3 regions of the Vibrio sp. NH-7 genome follow, and region 1 is predicted to be linked to each of the others. Evidence: predicted binding sites of a transcription regulator. Region 1 holds the regulator's gene; each other region holds the start of a gene.
The links. The regulator MetJ, encoded in region 1, represses methionine synthesis genes. The targets are predictions, from matches to a motif close to TTAGACNTNTANANGTCTAA.
Positions count from the first base shown of each region.

Region 2: a site for MetJ is predicted at 2,421-2,440, ahead of metK (methionine adenosyltransferase). Genes of this name have one in related genera too.
Region 3: a site for MetJ is predicted at 3,562-3,581, ahead of metE (5-methyltetrahydropteroyltriglutamate--homocysteine S-methyltransferase). Genes of this name have one in related genera too.

Region 1 is NZ_CM132187.1:2,850,393-2,855,978, forward strand. It holds gene priA (primosomal protein N') at 1-858, opposite strand, end outside; gene rpmE (50S ribosomal protein L31) at 1,167-1,385, shown strand; gene ACUALS_RS13265 (malic enzyme-like NAD(P)-binding protein) at 1,642-2,919, shown strand; gene metJ (met regulon transcriptional regulator MetJ) at 3,048-3,368, opposite strand; gene ACUALS_RS13275 (O-succinylhomoserine (thiol)-lyase) at 3,587-4,753, shown strand; gene ACUALS_RS13280 (bifunctional aspartate kinase/homoserine dehydrogenase II) at 4,753-5,586, shown strand, end outside.
Region 2 is NZ_CM132187.1:393,726-399,311, reverse strand. It holds gene ACUALS_RS02115 (hypothetical protein) at 1-125, shown strand, start outside; gene tkt (transketolase) at 207-2,201, opposite strand; gene metK (methionine adenosyltransferase) at 2,519-3,673, shown strand; gene ACUALS_RS02100 (DUF2189 domain-containing protein) at 3,950-4,747, shown strand; gene ACUALS_RS02095 (SprT family zinc-dependent metalloprotease) at 4,817-5,314, shown strand; gene endA (deoxyribonuclease I) at 5,391-5,586, shown strand, end outside.
Region 3 is NZ_CM132187.1:1,862,139-1,867,724, reverse strand. It holds gene ACUALS_RS08620 (EAL domain-containing protein) at 1-1,518, shown strand, start outside; gene ACUALS_RS08615 (hypothetical protein) at 1,591-2,271, shown strand; gene ACUALS_RS08610 (DUF4250 domain-containing protein) at 2,344-2,544, shown strand; gene metR (HTH-type transcriptional regulator MetR) at 2,586-3,497, opposite strand; gene metE (5-methyltetrahydropteroyltriglutamate--homocysteine S-methyltransferase) at 3,766-5,586, shown strand, end outside.

The DNA of each region.
Region 1 (5,586 bases):
CAATCTTTCGCTATCATTCAATCCTGAGTGAATCACTTCAACAGGAACCGTGAAACGCTTTTTGAATCGATTGATGGTTTGAGGAGTAAGGCCAATTTCCGGAACCAGGACTAACGCCTGCTTTCCTTTCTCAAGTACAGGTTTTATCAAGTTGAGATACACTTCGGTTTTACCTGACCCCGTTACCCCTTCCAGCAAAAAGCAACCAAAGCCATCTGTACTATTGACGGTCGCAATCGCCACCGCTTGTTCAGTGTTGAGCTTCGGCTTCTCAACAGACGCTTCAACGTCTTGGCTCCAATCTCGAATAACGGGTTTGCGCTCAATCGATTCTATCCACCCTTTCTCACTTAACGTTTTTAGAACGCTAGAACTGATGTCTTGATCAATAAACGCCTGGTGAGGAACAGGTCCAAGCTCGAGCATGTGCATCACTTTCGCCTGTTGTACTGCTCGACCAAACCCCTGCATGAATTGGTCACGCCCCAGCGACGTCAGTTGCCACTCCACCAGCGCGGCAAAATCGGCAGGCTTGCCCTTTCTTAAGGCACTCGGCATAGCATTAAGTAAGGTATCGCCCAGCGGGTACTGATAGAACTGGCTACACCAATGCAACAAAGAGTAAAGCGTATCTGACCATACAGGTTGGCTATCAAGTACTTGTTTGATCGGTTTGAGCTTATCAACCCCAAATTCCGACTCATTCACCAACGCGGTAACCACACCAACCAGAGTTTGTCGACCAAACGGCACCGACACTCGTCCGCCGATAATCGGAAACGCATGTGAAGGGATCTGATAATCAAACTGTTTGTCCAGTGGAACAGGTAACGCCACTCGCGCAATCGTTGGTCGCATAATAGCCATTAAAGAAGTGTAAAGTGAGACCAAACCAGTGTAAGGGAAAAGGTCAAAAGTAGAAAGAGACGGGATTTGTTGACCAAAACTTGGCTTGAGTGAATACCAACAAGTGCCTTTGCCATATTCGGCTAAAAAAGTAGCACTTTTCTCTGTAAACGGGTTGATTCAGAGAGATGGATTCATTACTATAGCGCGCCTTAGAGATATGGCTCGCCAATGGCAGCGGTATCCAAGCTATTTTTTAACTACGTGTGGTGTCCGGCTAAGATTCGGATAGCGACACGGCCTATATTAGAGGTTCTCCCATGAAAGCTGGTATCCACCCAGAGTACAAAGCTGTTAAAGCAACATGTTCTTGTGGCAACTCTTTTGAGTTCAACTCAACTCTAGCTAAAGAGTCAATCCACCTAGACGTATGTGACAAATGTCACCCATTCTACACTGGTAAGCAACGTATCGTTGATACAGGCGGCCGTGTTGATCGCTTCAACAAGCGTTTCGGTGCTCTATCAAGCAAGAAGTAATCACTTCTTAGCCGAATCTAAAAAGGACGCCCTGGCGTCCTTTTTTGTTTTCCACGTTCAGAAAAGTCTCTATTAACGCAGTGTATTGCTTCATCAATATTGAGAATTCCTAGCGACATCTCTATTCATCTGGTCTAATCTCCAGTGAATTGACACCTTTTGGCGTTACAGGTCGCATTCTGACCTTTGCAGCTTGACTTAGTTACTCTAGAATGGATTCCCCCTTTCCAAACATTAATAACGAGTACCTACACCTATGTCATCTGACAATCACCAAGAACTATCCCCTGAAGAACAATTCCGTCAACAGGCGTTGGATTACCATGCTTACCCAACAGCCGGTAAGATCTCTGTTGAACTTACCAAACCTGCGGAGACCGCAACTGACCTCGCGTTAGCATACAGCCCAGGTGTAGCGGAGCCCGTTCGTGAGATCGCGCAAAACCCAGACAATGTTTACAAATATACGTCTAAAGGCAACATGGTTGCGGTTATTTCAAACGGTACTGCGATTCTTGGTCTAGGTAACTTAGGTCCGCTGGCCTCAAAACCAGTCATGGAAGGTAAATCACTGCTATTTAAACGCTTCGCTGGTTTGGACTCGATTGATATTGAAGTCAAACACCGCACTATTGAAGAGTTCGTTGACACTGTCGCTAACATTGCTGACACCTTTGGTGGTATTAACCTAGAAGACATCAAAGCACCGGATTGCTTCGAAATTGAAAAGCAACTGATTGAACGTTGTGATGTTCCTGTTTTCCACGACGACCAACACGGTACTGCAATTGTTACTGCGGCGGGCATGCTTAACGCGATCGAGCTACAAGGTAAAAAGCTAGAAGAGGCGACGATCGTTTGTTTGGGCGCAGGTGCTGCCGCTGTAGCTTGTATGGAGCTACTGATCAAATGTGGCGCGATGCGTGAAAAGATTTATATGCTTGACCGTAAGGGGGTCATTCATACTCGTCGTGACGACCTAAATGAGTACAAGCAGCTATTCGCCAACAATACAGATAAACGCACGCTTGAAGATGTGATCGAAGGCGCGGACCTGTTCTTAGGTGTATCTGGTCCTAACCTACTTCCGGCGGAGGCTCTAAAGCTGATGGCCGACAAACCTGTTGTGTTTGCTTGTTCTAACCCTGATCCAGAGATCAAGCCGGAACTGGCACATGAAGTGCGTGATGACCTCATCATGGGTACGGGCCGCTCTGACTATCCAAACCAAGTGAACAACGTTCTTTGCTTCCCATTCATCTTCCGTGGTGCATTGGATGTTCGCGCAAGTGAAATCAATGATGAAATGAAACTTGCAGCGGTTGATGCGATTCGTCAACTGGCAAAAGAAGAAGTGCCGGCAGAAGTCCTTAAAGCTGCGGGCGTAGACCACTTAGAGTTTGGACCAAGCTACATCATTCCAAAACCAATGGATGCTCGCCTACTACCTCGCGTTGCTAAAGCTGTGGCACAAGCGGCCGTTGACTCTGGCGTTGCACGTATCGATATGCCTGAAGGCTACATGGAAGCGTAATCGTCACGCCTCTGAAAACCAAAAGCCGCTAACCTAAAGTCAGCGGCTTTTTAGTATCTGAAACAAATCGACGACAGCAAATTAAGAGGTGCGTTTGTTACCAATTATGGACTAACCAAGGCGTGTTTTTATTCTTCGTCAAACGCTTCGTACTCGATCCCCATTTCTTCCATCAGTTTTTTCACTTCTGCAGGGATATCATCTGGGCGATCTTTTCGTAAATCTTCATCCGTTGGTAGTGGCTGACCGGTATAGGCATGCAAAAATGCTTCACACAATAGCTCACTGTTTGTTGCATGGCGTAGGTTATTAATCTGACGACGAGTACGCTCATCCGTTAATACCTTCAATACTTTCAATGGAATAGAAACCGTGATCTTCTTTACTTGTTCGCTTTTCTTTCCATGCTCAGCGTATGGGCTTATGTATTCGCCATTCCAGTCTGCCATTGCGCACCTTAATTCATTTTTATGTTTAGTTGAGTAAAGCGCAATTTTAGCGGTATTTATAGCCACAAGCAAAGACATATAGACGTCTAGAAGTGTTGACGTCTCTAAAAATGAGAAGTAAAGTGGTGAGATATGGAGATGGAATAACATATATCTAACATCCATCAGGTATATCGTATTCCCTACAAGTTGTCACCACTGTTCGAAAGGAAACACTTATGAGCGCCCATAAGCCAGCCACCATTGCCGTACGTACTGGTATTGAATCAGATACTCAACACCACGCTGTTGTTCCCCCTATTTACCTCTCGACAAACTATGGCTTTCCAGCCTTTGGTGAAGTTCCTCAGTATGACTATACCCGCTCCGGCAACCCGAACCGAGGTTTGCTTGAAACTGCATTGTTTGAGTTAGAGTCAGGCAAAGGCGCGGTAGTGACAAATTGTGGCACCTCTGCGCTCAACTTATGGGTGTCTGCATTTTTGGGCCCAGATGACCTCATCATCGCGCCTCATGACTGCTACGGTGGCACATACCGTTTATTCAACACGCGCTCACTGAAAGGTGACTTCAAAGTGCAGTTTGTTGATCAATCGGACGAGCAAGCACTCGATGCCGCCATTGCGCTAAAACCGAAACTCATCCTGATTGAAACCCCTTCCAACCCTTTAGTGCGCGTGGTCGATATCGCAAAAGTATGCGCCAAAGCAAAACAGGTTGGTGCGCTCGTCGGTGTCGACAATACCTTTTTAACACCAGTGTTCCAAAAGCCTCTCGAATTAGGCGCAGACTTCGTTATTCACTCAACCACCAAGTACATTAATGGCCACTCAGATGTCATTGGTGGCGTGGTCGTTACTAAAACCGAGCAACATGCAGAGGAGCTTGCTTGGTGGGGCAACTGTATCGGCGCGACAGGTACTCCATTTGACAGTTATATGACCCTACGTGGCATACGCACCTTAGGGGCTCGCATGAAGGTGCATGAAGAAAGTTCGGCGCAAATCCTTGAGTACCTCAAAAACCAAGACCTTGTTGGAGCCATTTATCATCCGAGTCTTCCGGATCATCCAGGACACGAAATAGCGAAACGACAGCAGTCTGGCTTTGGCTCTATGCTCAGCTTTGAGTTTGCAGGAAGCTTTGAGCAGCTCAAACACTTCGTTGGCCAGCTCGAACTCTTCTCACTAGCCGAGTCTTTGGGTGGCGTAGAGAGTTTGATCTGCCACCCAGCTTCGATGACACACAGAGCGATGGGTGAAGAGGCGCTTGCAGAAGCGGGAGTCACTCATCAGTTGCTCCGCTTGTCAGTCGGTTTAGAAGATGCCGGTGACCTAATTGCAGACTTAGACCGCGCCTTTAATCAAACCAAGGAGGCATGCTAATGACTGCTTCTCGTCAGCTGCATAAATTTGGCGGCAGTAGCCTCGCCGATCCCGAATGTTACCGCCGCGTAGTCACCATCTTAAAAGAGTACTCCAACAGCGAAGACCTGATTGTCGTCTCTGCAGCAGGAAAAACCACCAACCGACTGATCGAGTTCCTTGAATCCCTCAACAAAGATGGTCGACTAGCGCATGAAGTGCTGCAAAGCCTCCGCCAGTTCCAAACTTCCTTGATTGAAGAGTTGATCACATCGGAAGAACAAGACGCCTTGTTGGCAATACTTCATGATGAGTTTTCAACATTAGGCGATTTGACCGCACCACTCACTGACGCGGAGAAAGCGGCGGTACTTGGCCACGGTGAAGTATGGTCATCACGTCTCCTAGCGGCGCTCCTTAACCAAAGCGACCTAAACGCCGTTGCACAAGATGCTCGCGCCTTCTTACGAGCAGAGATAGGGACTCAACCAGAAGTCGACAGAGGTGCGTCATACCCGCTATTAAAGGAAGTGTTGGTACAGCATGCTCATCACCGAGTGGTGATTACAGGCTTTATGGCGCAAGATAACCACGGCCAAACCGTGCTGCTTGGTCGAAATGGCTCCGATTACTCCGCAACCGTCATCGGGGCACTGGCTGAAGTCAGCCGCGTGACTATCTGGAGTGATGTTGCAGGGGTATACAGCGCGGATCCACGTATAGTGAGTGATGCATGTTTACTGCCATTACTCAGACTAGATGAAGCCAGTGAACTCGCTCGTCTCGCTGCCCCTGTCTTGCATAGCAGAACGCTACAACCCGTCGCTCAAAGCGCAATGGATCTGCATCTTCGC
Region 2 (5,586 bases), 620 kb from region 1:
GTCGAATCAAATTGATGGCTCATACCTTTATCAATGGTGGTCATTACTATGACATGGACAGATACGTGACGTGTAAAGTGTGTGGCCATAAAGAGAAAGACAACTGGGGTAAAGAGTTTGAGTAACCGCTGCGCAGACTTTACTTGAACGCATAAAAAACCGAGCCAAATGGCTCGGTTTTCTCTTTATCGTTAATACGAACTAAATTAAGAAAGTAGTTCTTTCGCTGTATTCACTACGTTTTCAGTGGTGAAACCGAACATTTTGAACAGTTCGCCTGCTGGAGCAGATTCACCGAACGTTGTCATACCGATGATCTTGCCGCCGAAGCCAACGTACTTGTACCAGAAGTCAGCGATACCTGCTTCGATAGCGATACGCGCAGTTACGTCTGATGGCAGTACTGCTTCACGGTAAGCTGCGTCTTGCTTGTCGAATGCATCTGTAGATGGCATTGAAACAACGCGTACTTGTTTACCTTCAGCTGTTAGCTGTGCTGCTGCTTCTACTGCTAGCTCAACTTCTGAACCTGTTGCGATAAGGATTAGCTCTGGTTTGCCAGCACAATCTTTCAGGATGTAAGCACCTTTAGCAATGTTCGCTAGTTGCTCTGCATCACGCTCTTGCTGTGCAAGGTTTTGACGAGAGAAGATTAGCGACGTTGGACCGTCTTTACGCTCGATAGCCAGTTTCCAAGCGACTGCAGATTCCACTTGGTCACATGGACGCCATGTGCTCATGTTTGGCGTTAGACGTAGAGAAGCCATTTGCTCAACGGGTTGGTGCGTTGGGCCATCTTCGCCTAGACCGATAGAGTCGTGCGTGTACACTTGGATATTCTGAACTTTCATCAGAGCAGCCATACGCATTGCGTTACGCGCGTATTCCATGAACATTAGGAAGGTCGCGCCGTATGGTACGAAACCACCATGTAGCGCAATACCGTTCATGATTGCTGTCATACCGAATTCACGGACACCGTAGTGAATGTAGTTACCCGATGCATCGTCAGCAGAAACAGACTTAGAGCCAGACCACATGGTTAGGTTAGATGGCGCAAGGTCAGCAGAGCCGCCTAGGAATTCTGGTAGCATCGCACCGAACGCTTCTAACGCGTTTTGAGACGCTTTACGTGATGCAATGTTTGCTGGGTTCGCTTGAAGGTCAGCAATGATTGCATTTGCTTTCTCTTCCCACTGCGCTGGTAGTTCACCGTTTAGGCGACGCTTAAGCTCAGCTGCTTCTGCAGGGTATGCCGCGGCATAAGCATCGAACTTAGCATTCCATGCTGCTTCTTTTTCAGCACCCGCTTGTTTTGCATCCCACTGTGCATAAACATCAGCAGGAATTTCAAATGGACCGTGCTCCCAACCAAGTTGCTTGCGAGTCGCTGCAATTTCTTCTGCGCCTAGTGGTGCACCGTGACAATCGTGAGAACCAGACTTGTTAGGCGAACCAAAACCGATCACTGTTTTAGTACAAATCAGAGTTGGACGAGGATCCGCTTTAGCGGCGATGATTGCTGCGTTGATCGCTTCAGGATCGTGACCGTCTACCGCTGGAATTACATGCCAGCCGTAAGCTTCAAAACGCTTAGGTGTGTCATCAGAGAACCAGCCTTCAACGTGACCATCGATAGAGATGCCGTTGTCATCCCAGAAAGCAATCAGCTTGCCAAGCCCTAGTGTACCTGCTAGAGAGCATGCTTCGTGAGAGATACCTTCCATCAGACAGCCGTCACCCATGAATGCATAAGTGAAGTGGTCAACGATGTCGTGGCCTTCTTTGTTGAACTGTGCTGCCAACGTCTTCTCAGCTAACGCCATACCTACAGCGTTGGTGATACCTTGACCTAGAGGACCTGTCGTTGTCTCAACACCTGGTGCGTAACCGTACTCTGGGTGACCCGGCGTTTTAGAGTGCAACTGACGGAAGTTTTTCAGATCGTCAATCGATAACTCGTAACCCGAAAGGTGTAGCAAAGAGTAAATCAGCATAGAGCCGTGGCCATTTGAAAGAACGAAACGGTCGCGGTCAGCCCATTCTGGGTTTGCTGGGTTGTGGTTTAGGTGAGCGCGCCAAAGAACTTCAGCGATATCAGCCATACCCATAGGGGCGCCTGGGTGGCCAGAGTTAGCCTGTTGTACACCATCCATGCTTAGAGCGCGGATAGCATTAGCGAGATGTTGACGAGAAGACATGTCAGCTCCTGAGTGCATTAAGCGAATCATATAAATGTGGGCGATAATTCTCTCAAAGCGAATCTAGCTGTGCAAACGTTTTCCAAGCCATTTGTTCACAAATTTCCGACCTTTCGCAGCAAATCGCTCGCAGTTACTCATTTGAAGCCAATTTAAGGCAAACGTTTGGTTTTATCTAATAATAAAAAAGAGCTTGTAATTCGAGCATTCAAAACTAGAATAGACGTCTAGATGTAGATACACCTACAGTTTTTAATATTATTGAATGCTGGAGTGTTACCAAACCTCCAACATTAACCAGATATAGTGGAGCTAACATGGCTAAGCACCTATTCACTTCTGAGTCGGTATCAGAAGGTCATCCAGATAAAATTGCAGACCAAATTTCTGATGCTGTTCTTGATGCAATTCTAGAACAAGACCCAAAAGCACGTGTCGCGTGTGAAACTTACGTTAAAACCGGTATGGTCATGGTTGGTGGTGAGATCACGACTTCAGCATGGGTAGATATCGAAGAGCTAACGCGTCAAACCGTGCGTGAGATTGGCTACGTTCACTCTGATATGGGTTTTGACGCGGATTCTTGCGCCGTTCTAAACACTATCGGTAAGCAGTCACCAGACATCAACCAAGGTGTTGACAAAGCCGACCCTAAAGAGCAAGGCGCAGGGGACCAAGGCATTATGTTTGGTTACGCAACCAACGAAACAGAAATCCTAATGCCAGCACCTATCACTTACGCACACCGCTTAGTTGAAAAACAAGCAGAAGTACGTAAGAGCGGCAAACTAAACTTCCTACGTCCAGATGCGAAATCTCAGGTAACGTTCCAATACGATCAAGGTAAGATTGTGGGTATCGATGCGGTTGTTCTTTCAACTCAGCACTGTGACTCAGTATCAACTCCTGACCTACGTGAAGCGGTAATGGAAGAGATCATCAAGCCAGTATTGCCGTCTGAGTGGATCAACAAAGAAACTAACTTTTTCATCAACCCAACAGGTCGTTTCGTAATCGGTGGCCCAATGGGTGACTGTGGTCTAACTGGTCGTAAGATCATCGTTGATACCTACGGCGGCGCAGCGCGTCACGGTGGCGGTGCATTCTCTGGTAAAGATCCATCAAAAGTAGACCGCTCTGCAGCATACGCTGCACGTTACGTAGCGAAAAACATCGTAGCAGCTGGCATGGCTGATCGTTGTGAGATCCAACTTTCTTACGCAATCGGTGTTGCGGATCCAACCTCTATCATGGTGGAAACGTTCGGCACTGAGAAAGTCTCTCACGACATTATCGTAGAAGCAGTTCGCCAAAACTTCGATCTACGTCCATACGGTCTACAAGAGATGCTGAACCTACTTCAGCCTATCTACAAGAAGACAGCGGCTTACGGTCACTTCGGTCGTGAAGAGTTCCCATGGGAAGCGACAGATAAAGCAGCGATTCTTGCAGACTTCGCAGGTCTTAAGTAATTAGAACATAAGACATAATCGAATTTAAAAGGGCTTTTGGGACACCAAAAGCCCTTTTTCTTTACCGATAAAAGTAACGATGAAAGTTGTATTTTTTTGCCATCGGGTCAATAGTTAAAATTATGTTAATGGGATGAGTCTATATTGAATTTCATCTCGTAACACAAGATAAACTCTTGCCCCAACCAAGAAGTCAACGATCCGGGCATCGAGTTTCCAACACATTCGGGCTGCCAAACCGCCCAGTGAGAACAGAGAATCGATCAAGGAGGATGTATGCCTCGTACGGTGAATCCACACGACTTCAAAGAGAAACATAAAGAAGTCCCAGACGCGGAATATGCTCGCACCATTCCGTGTAATCAGGTAAGCGTTTCAGCGCCATTTCATTGGCTCTCGTTGGGCTTACACGACTTTATCAGAATGCCTCTTATCAGCGCATTCTACGGTTTATGCTTTATGGCCGCCGCGATTGGTATTGTATTGCTCGTTCAATGGCAAGGAACTCACCTCGTCGTGATGCCTAGCCTCGTTGTTTACATGCTAATCGGCCCTTTCCTCGCTCTCGGTCTATACGATGCGAGTTGGGAAAGAGAGAAAGGACACAGCGCCAGCCTGCTTCACTCAATGAAAGCGATCGGACGCAATTCGACCTCTCAATGGGCATTCGCGGTCTTGCTGGCAGTATGTATGATTTTCTGGATGCGCATCGCTGCGTTGCTTCACGCCTTATACCCTTCCGTGCAAGGTGCTCCGCTCACCGAATTTATGCCTTTCCTCGTGATAGGCTCGCTAGTTGGCTTTATCCTCGCTTGTGTCGTGTTCAGCATCTCTGCATTTTCAATTCCGCTGATGATGGAACGTCGAGTAGATATGATGACTGCCGTCTTCTCAAGCTTCAACGCAGTTAAATCAAACATTCCAGCAATGATTGTTTGGGCTGCACTGATTTGTGGCGGTATCTTGGTTGGTTTTGCTACCTACGGCATCGGAATGTTATTTACTATGCCTATTCTTGGTTACGGTACTTGGCACGCCTACCATGAAGTCATCAAGAAAAAGCACCACCCATAAGTCGCACAAAACGCTAAACCAGTATATGATTCGCCCCTCACTGTAGGGGCGTTTTTATTGGGGTCGACGTTGAACTTAGAGCTAGAGTATCGTGCAAAGAGAGTGATGACCGAGTGCATTCAAGCGGCTTCACAGGCTTTCCAACGCTCATTTTCTGTTCCCCAGCTTAGCTTTAAGCTGCGCGGTAAAGCAGCGGGTAAAGCTTATCTACAGCTCAATGAAATCCGCCTCAATCCAACTCTGTTTAAAGAGAACCAGCAAGCCTTCTTAAACGAGGTGATCCCCCATGAAGTGGCCCACCTTGTTACCTTCCAAGTCTATGGCCGAGTAAGACCACACGGTAAAGAGTGGCAAGGGGTGATGGAAGCCGTATTTAAGGTCCCTGCAAAAACGACGCACAGCTTTGAAATCACTTCAGTGCAAGGGAAGACCTTTGAGTACCTTTGTGCCTGTACCACCTACCCTTTGTCGATTCGCCGACACAATAAAGTACAGCGAAAGCAAGCCAGTTACCGCTGTCAGCAGTGCCAACAAACACTCGCTTTCAGTGGTAAACAACTCTCCTAGTTAATTGTTTTCTCAGTAATACAAGCCAGCAATGCGTGCTAGACTGTAAGCACTCATACTTTTCTAATACCAAGATATGAAAACACAACGCTTGCTTGCATTCACCATTGCGCTCCTGTCATCTGTGGCAGTCGCCGCTCCACCTTCTTCTTTCTCGAAAGCAAAGAAAGAGGCGGTCAAAATATACGCCGATCACCCAACCAGTTTTTATTGTGGTTGTGATATTCAGTGGCAAGGAAGAAAAGGTATCCCTGATTTAGAATCTTGTGGCT
Region 3 (5,586 bases), 990 kb from region 1:
GGTAACAACCATTTTGTCGCGTGTTTAGAGTGCCCGAAAACGGATTCTCCCGGCCAAGTGCGGATCATTCACCAAACCATTCGCCGTTTTTTCTCAACCCTGAATCAGTCAGCAGGCAAAGCAATCCACCGCGCGATCTTAAAAGGGAAAGTGGGCGTTTCAGTGCTCGGTCACGATACTTACAATCCCAAACTGCTAGTTAGTCATGCGGTGCAAGCCTTATTGGAGCAAAGCAATAACAGCCAAGGGCAGATTACGTTTTATCATGGTGCGATTCACAAAGAGGTATTGAGACGAAAAGAGCTAGAAGAATGGGCGGCCAAGCTGATTAAATCGCAAAGTGTTGAGGTGTATTACCAGCCGATTGTCGACGTAAGAACGTGGGACATTGTGAAGTTCGAAGCGCTAAGTCGATTTAAAGGGCCAAATGGGCAGATGCTCAATACGCAAGAGATGGTGACCATCGCAGAAGACCTCGATCTCGTGGCTGATTTGGATTGGTGCGCGGGGAAAAAGGCGCTCGAAGAGCTGACAGCAATACAAGAACGTTTTGGCGCCAAGCTAGGCGTGACAATCAACCGTTCACTCAACACCAAGTTGGATGTGGATGAAGTGCTGCAGAGCGCCGAATCATTGATTTATCAGTACGCAAAAACGCCGGATCTTGTCACCATCGAGCTTACCGAAAGTGCTTACTTTGATAGTGAATCTCGCCAGTCTGCATTGATTCGCAGCATTCGCCGTAAAGGAGTGAGCATCGCGATTGATGACTTTGGCACAGGCTACAGCTCATTCAGTTATTTAAGTGATTCAAACTTTGATTTGCTTAAGGTTGATCGAGAATTTGTCACCAATATTAAAATGGGCTCGCATCAGTATTTCATCGTCAAGATGATCACAGAGCTGGCGCACACACTCGGCGTTAAAGTGGTGGCAGAAGGTGTGGAAACGCGGCATGAATTAGAGGTGTTGTGTGGACTAGGGGTGGATTTTATTCAAGGCTACTTCTTTTCTAAACCGCTGCCTCTCAATGAGTTAGAGAAGGCCTGGGGCTATTACGACAAGTTGGAAGACTTTCTCAGCCGAACGTCGAGTATGCGTAAAGTGGGTATTCTTAGCATTACCCAAACTCACATTCCTACTTTGGCGCCAAGAGATACCTTGGATCAGGCGTTGGCGATATTTGAGTCTGGTCGTTACAACATTCAAGTTGTGCCAATCATTGATGGGCAGACTTGCTTGGGTATTGTCGGTCGCAAGGAACTCAACTTTCACATTACGCCTACGTTAGGAACCAAGCTCGAAACGACCAAAGACATGACCATAGCGAAAAAGCGGTTAAACCAAGTGATGCAGCCAGAGGTACACAAAATCTCCTATCAGATGAAGTTGATAGAGATCTCCGATCTGATTCGAAGCGGGATCAAATTGCCTTGGATTGTTGAAAACGAGCTGGGTGAGTACCTCGGGATCGTTACGACGCAAGACGTCTTAAACTACTTTACGAGCTTACGTTAACTGCCACGCTAACACCCAAGCGGTAAGTTTGCTATTATCCGCACCCATCACTTTCAAACAGAACATGACATCATGGTGCAGCAACTTTTGGCCGTGTCGGCTCCGATGCTTTTGGGCGCACAGCTTATTTTGACGTTAATCTTAATCAAAGGTGAAATTTGTCCCGGTCAACGTGGACGAATTCACAAAGTACTCCCAGCCCTCGCTGTGATGTGGCTTGCCGTTGCTTCGTTGAAGATAGAAGCAATGATGGTAGTGTTTGCCATCGCCTATTTCTACTCCCAAGTACAAACCAAAAAGACCCGCGATCAGGGCCCACTTTGGGTGATGTATCTAGCGAATGGTTTGGCGCTCTCTTATGTTGCTATCATGATTGCAGAGCAAGCGAGTCTCGCAGGGGGCATTAATGTTTTTGTCCAAATCGCGCTGCTTGGTGCGTTGTTTGCACACCTGTTGCTGACCGTCGCACGAACTCGACTTCAGGCGTTTCACCGAATTCTTCCCGTGTCGGGTGTCATTTCTGCGATGCTAATGACACTGGCTATTGCACTTAAAGCGGTATCTTTGGATGAGCAGGTGCTGATGAGTGTGCTGCAACCCTTGTTGATTGGCTTTGCACTCATGATTGCTGCGGTTGTTGTATGGTGCTGGCACATGTTGCTATCACGCGAAATCAGCAAGCCACAACTAGGATTTGCGCTTGCGGTGATGCTGCTGGCGGTGACATCCAACCAAGCTTTGTTTGCACTTTAGACTGGGCTCACTTTAAATTTGCTCAATTGTGGCTAGGCTTGTTAGTAGGCGTACTAAGAAAGGAGCGTGGCTATGGATCTGAGCAATGTGAGCCGCTTTGATAGCGTCATTCTGCTAGGTATCGTTAATGAAAAGCTTCGGTTGGAATGCGGTAGCTTTGATGAGTTAGTCAGTATGTACGAAATGGACGTTGAGTCCGTGGTGGGGAAACTGGATGTGTTGGGCTACCAATATGATCCGCTCACCAACCAATTTAAGTCTTATTCTAGATAATCGACCACTTTATAGTGAAAAGGAGGCTGCTGCCTCCTTTTTTATACGGTTTTTATCCCTTCCAAATGACTTTTTGATTGCTGGCGAGCGGTATTGAAAAAGGCTTGCAAGTAGCGCTTATCCTTATCAGCATGTCGCGTTGCGGCAAACAGTCTTCGCCATAGTCCTTCACCAAGCGGGATACTCGTAATCAAACCTTGGCGAGAGAACTCGCTGATAGCCCAGTTGGGCAGTGCTGCAACCCCAAGGCCGGCCGAGACCATCTGGATCAGCATAAGCGTATTGTCAGACTGCTTCCAACGAGCGGGCTCAATGCCAGCTGGTTGAAGGAAATGTTTGACCACATCAAGACGACTTTTCTGAACTGGGTAAGAGAGCATGGTTTGATCGGCTAAGTCCTTAGGTTCAATGCGCGCACGGCTTGCCAGAGGGTGTGTGGTTGCCGTCACAAGTCGCATTTCAAAATCAAACAACGGCTCGTAGTGGACTTCTGAGCGCGGGGCAATGTCAGATGTAATCACTAGATCCAACTCCCCTCCAATTAGTGCTGGCAAAGGCTCGAACCCAAAACCGGAGGAAAAGTCTAACGTAACACTTGGCCAAGCGACTTGATACTCCCTTAATGCGGGCATCAGCCATTGAAAACACGAGTGGCACTCGATCGCCATGTGCAATCGTCCGTTCACATCTTCTTTCAGGCTGGCTAACTCGTTCTCTGCCTTGGCCAAACGGGGAAGTACATCATCCGCGAGCCGAAGCAAAATCTCACCCTCGGAGGTGAATTTTACTGGGCGAGTTTTACGCAGAAACAAAGCACCTCCAATACGAGCCTCTAGATCCTTCAATTGGTGTGATAGGGCCGATTGAGTTAGGTGCAAAGCGGTGGCAGTGGCGGTCAATGATCCTGTATCACGCAATGTGGTTAACGTTTTTAAATGCTTGAGCTCTACCATGAGTTCCTTTCAAACCGAGTTGTTCCGCATGAGTGTTTTTAACATACGTCGTTTAGAAAGAAGTGTAAACATCTAGACGTCTAAAATATTTGATTTTCTTCATTTCGCTTCAATATTGTCGAGCCATCATGAACAAAACTAATAAACAAGTTGAATATTTGGAGATTGCTTCGTCTAGGGTTTAGCGCAATATTTTAGCCATCCAGACGCCTTTGGTGTGCTGAAAAATATAAACATTGTGAATGAAAAGAATGACAGGACGACGATTATGACAACAACGACTCACATCCTTGGCTATCCCCGTATTGGCGAAAAGCGAGAGCTAAAATTTGCCCTAGAGAAATATTGGCGAGGTGAGATTGACCAAGCTCAATTGAAATCGGTCGGTTCAGAGCTGCGCGTCAGCAACTGGCAAACTCAGCAACAAGCTGGCTTAGACTATGTGGCGGCAGGCGATTTTGCTTGGTATGACCATGTTCTCACTACCACGTTATTGTTAGGTCACGTGCCTAAACGCCACCGTTCTGGTTTTCCTGATTTAGATACCTTGTTTAAGGTTGGTCGCGGACAATCTCAGGCAAGCTGCGGTTGTAGCGGCAGTGCGGCGTCTGATATGACCAAGTGGTTCAATACCAACTACCACTACATTGTGCCTGAGTTCAGCCAAGAAGATACCTTCGAGGTGAGCTGGCCTCAGCTGTTTGAAGAGGTGAATGAGGCGATTCAAGCTGGTCACAAAGTTAAACCTGTCCTACTAGGGCCGCTGAGTTACCTTTATTTGGGTAAAGAGGTGGAAGAGGGCTTTGATCGCTTGAGCTTGTTGCCGCGTCTGTTAACCGCTTACCAAGCGATCTTGTCAAAATTGGCCAGCTTAGGCGTAGAGTGGGTCCAAATTGATGAGCCGATTTTGTCTCTTGAGCTTGAAAAACCATGGCTCGACGCGTTTAAGCTGGCGTATCAATTGATTCGAACAGACGTAAAAGTGCTACTGACAACCTATTTCGATTCTGTTCTCGATACGTTAGACAAAATTGTTGAGCTCAACGTTGACGGCTTACACATTGACCTGTCGGCATCCCCAGAACAATTGGAGCTGGTGGCAAATAAATTACCTAAAGATTGGGTGTTGTCTGCGGGTGTGATCAATGGGCGTAACGTGTGGCGCGCAGACTTAAGCGCTCAGCTTGCATTGCTACAACCGGTTAAAGATAAACTGGGTGATAAACTGTGGGTGGCAAGTTCTTGTTCTTTGCTGCATAGCCCTGTTGATCTATCGCTTGAAACAGAGCTTTCTGAGGAAGTGCGCAGTTGGTTTGCCTTCGCTAAGCAAAAAGTGACGGAAGTTGCGCTACTTGGCAAAGCGCTTGATGGCGATCAAGAGGCGATTCTGGCTTGCGATACTTATAGCGCCCCAATTCAAGCGCGTAAAACCGCGACTCACGTAAACAAACCTCAGGTACAGGCTCGCCTAAACGGAATTACTAAACAACTCACTGAGCGAACAGCCCCTTACCCAGAACGAGCAGCGCATCAGAGTGAAGTTTTAGGGCTGCCTTTGTTCCCAACGACGACCATTGGGTCATTCCCGCAGACCAGTGAAATTCGAGTCCAACGCAGTGCGTTTCGCTCGGGGCAATTGTCGCAGCAAGAGTACGAAGTGGCACTAAAAGGGCACATCGAAGACGCCGTTAAACGCCAAGAGGCCCTTGACTTAGATGTCCTTGTGCATGGTGAAGCAGAGCGTAACGATATGGTTGAATACTTTGCCGAGAATTTGGCTGGCTTCCAAACCACTAAGTTCGGTTGGGTTCAAAGCTATGGTTCTCGCTGCGTGAAACCGGCTATCGTGGTGGCGGACATTGAACGTGAAAAACCGATTACCGTAGAGTGGTCGACCTACGCACAATCACTTACCTCCAAGCAGATGAAAGGCATGTTGACTGGCCCAGTAACCATCTTATGTTGGACTTTCCCAAGAGAAGACATTTCTCGCAAACAGATCGCCGAACAACTTGCGCTGGCGCTACGTGATGAAGTCTCTGATTTGCAAGATGCTGGCATTAACATCATACAGATCGATGAGCCTGCG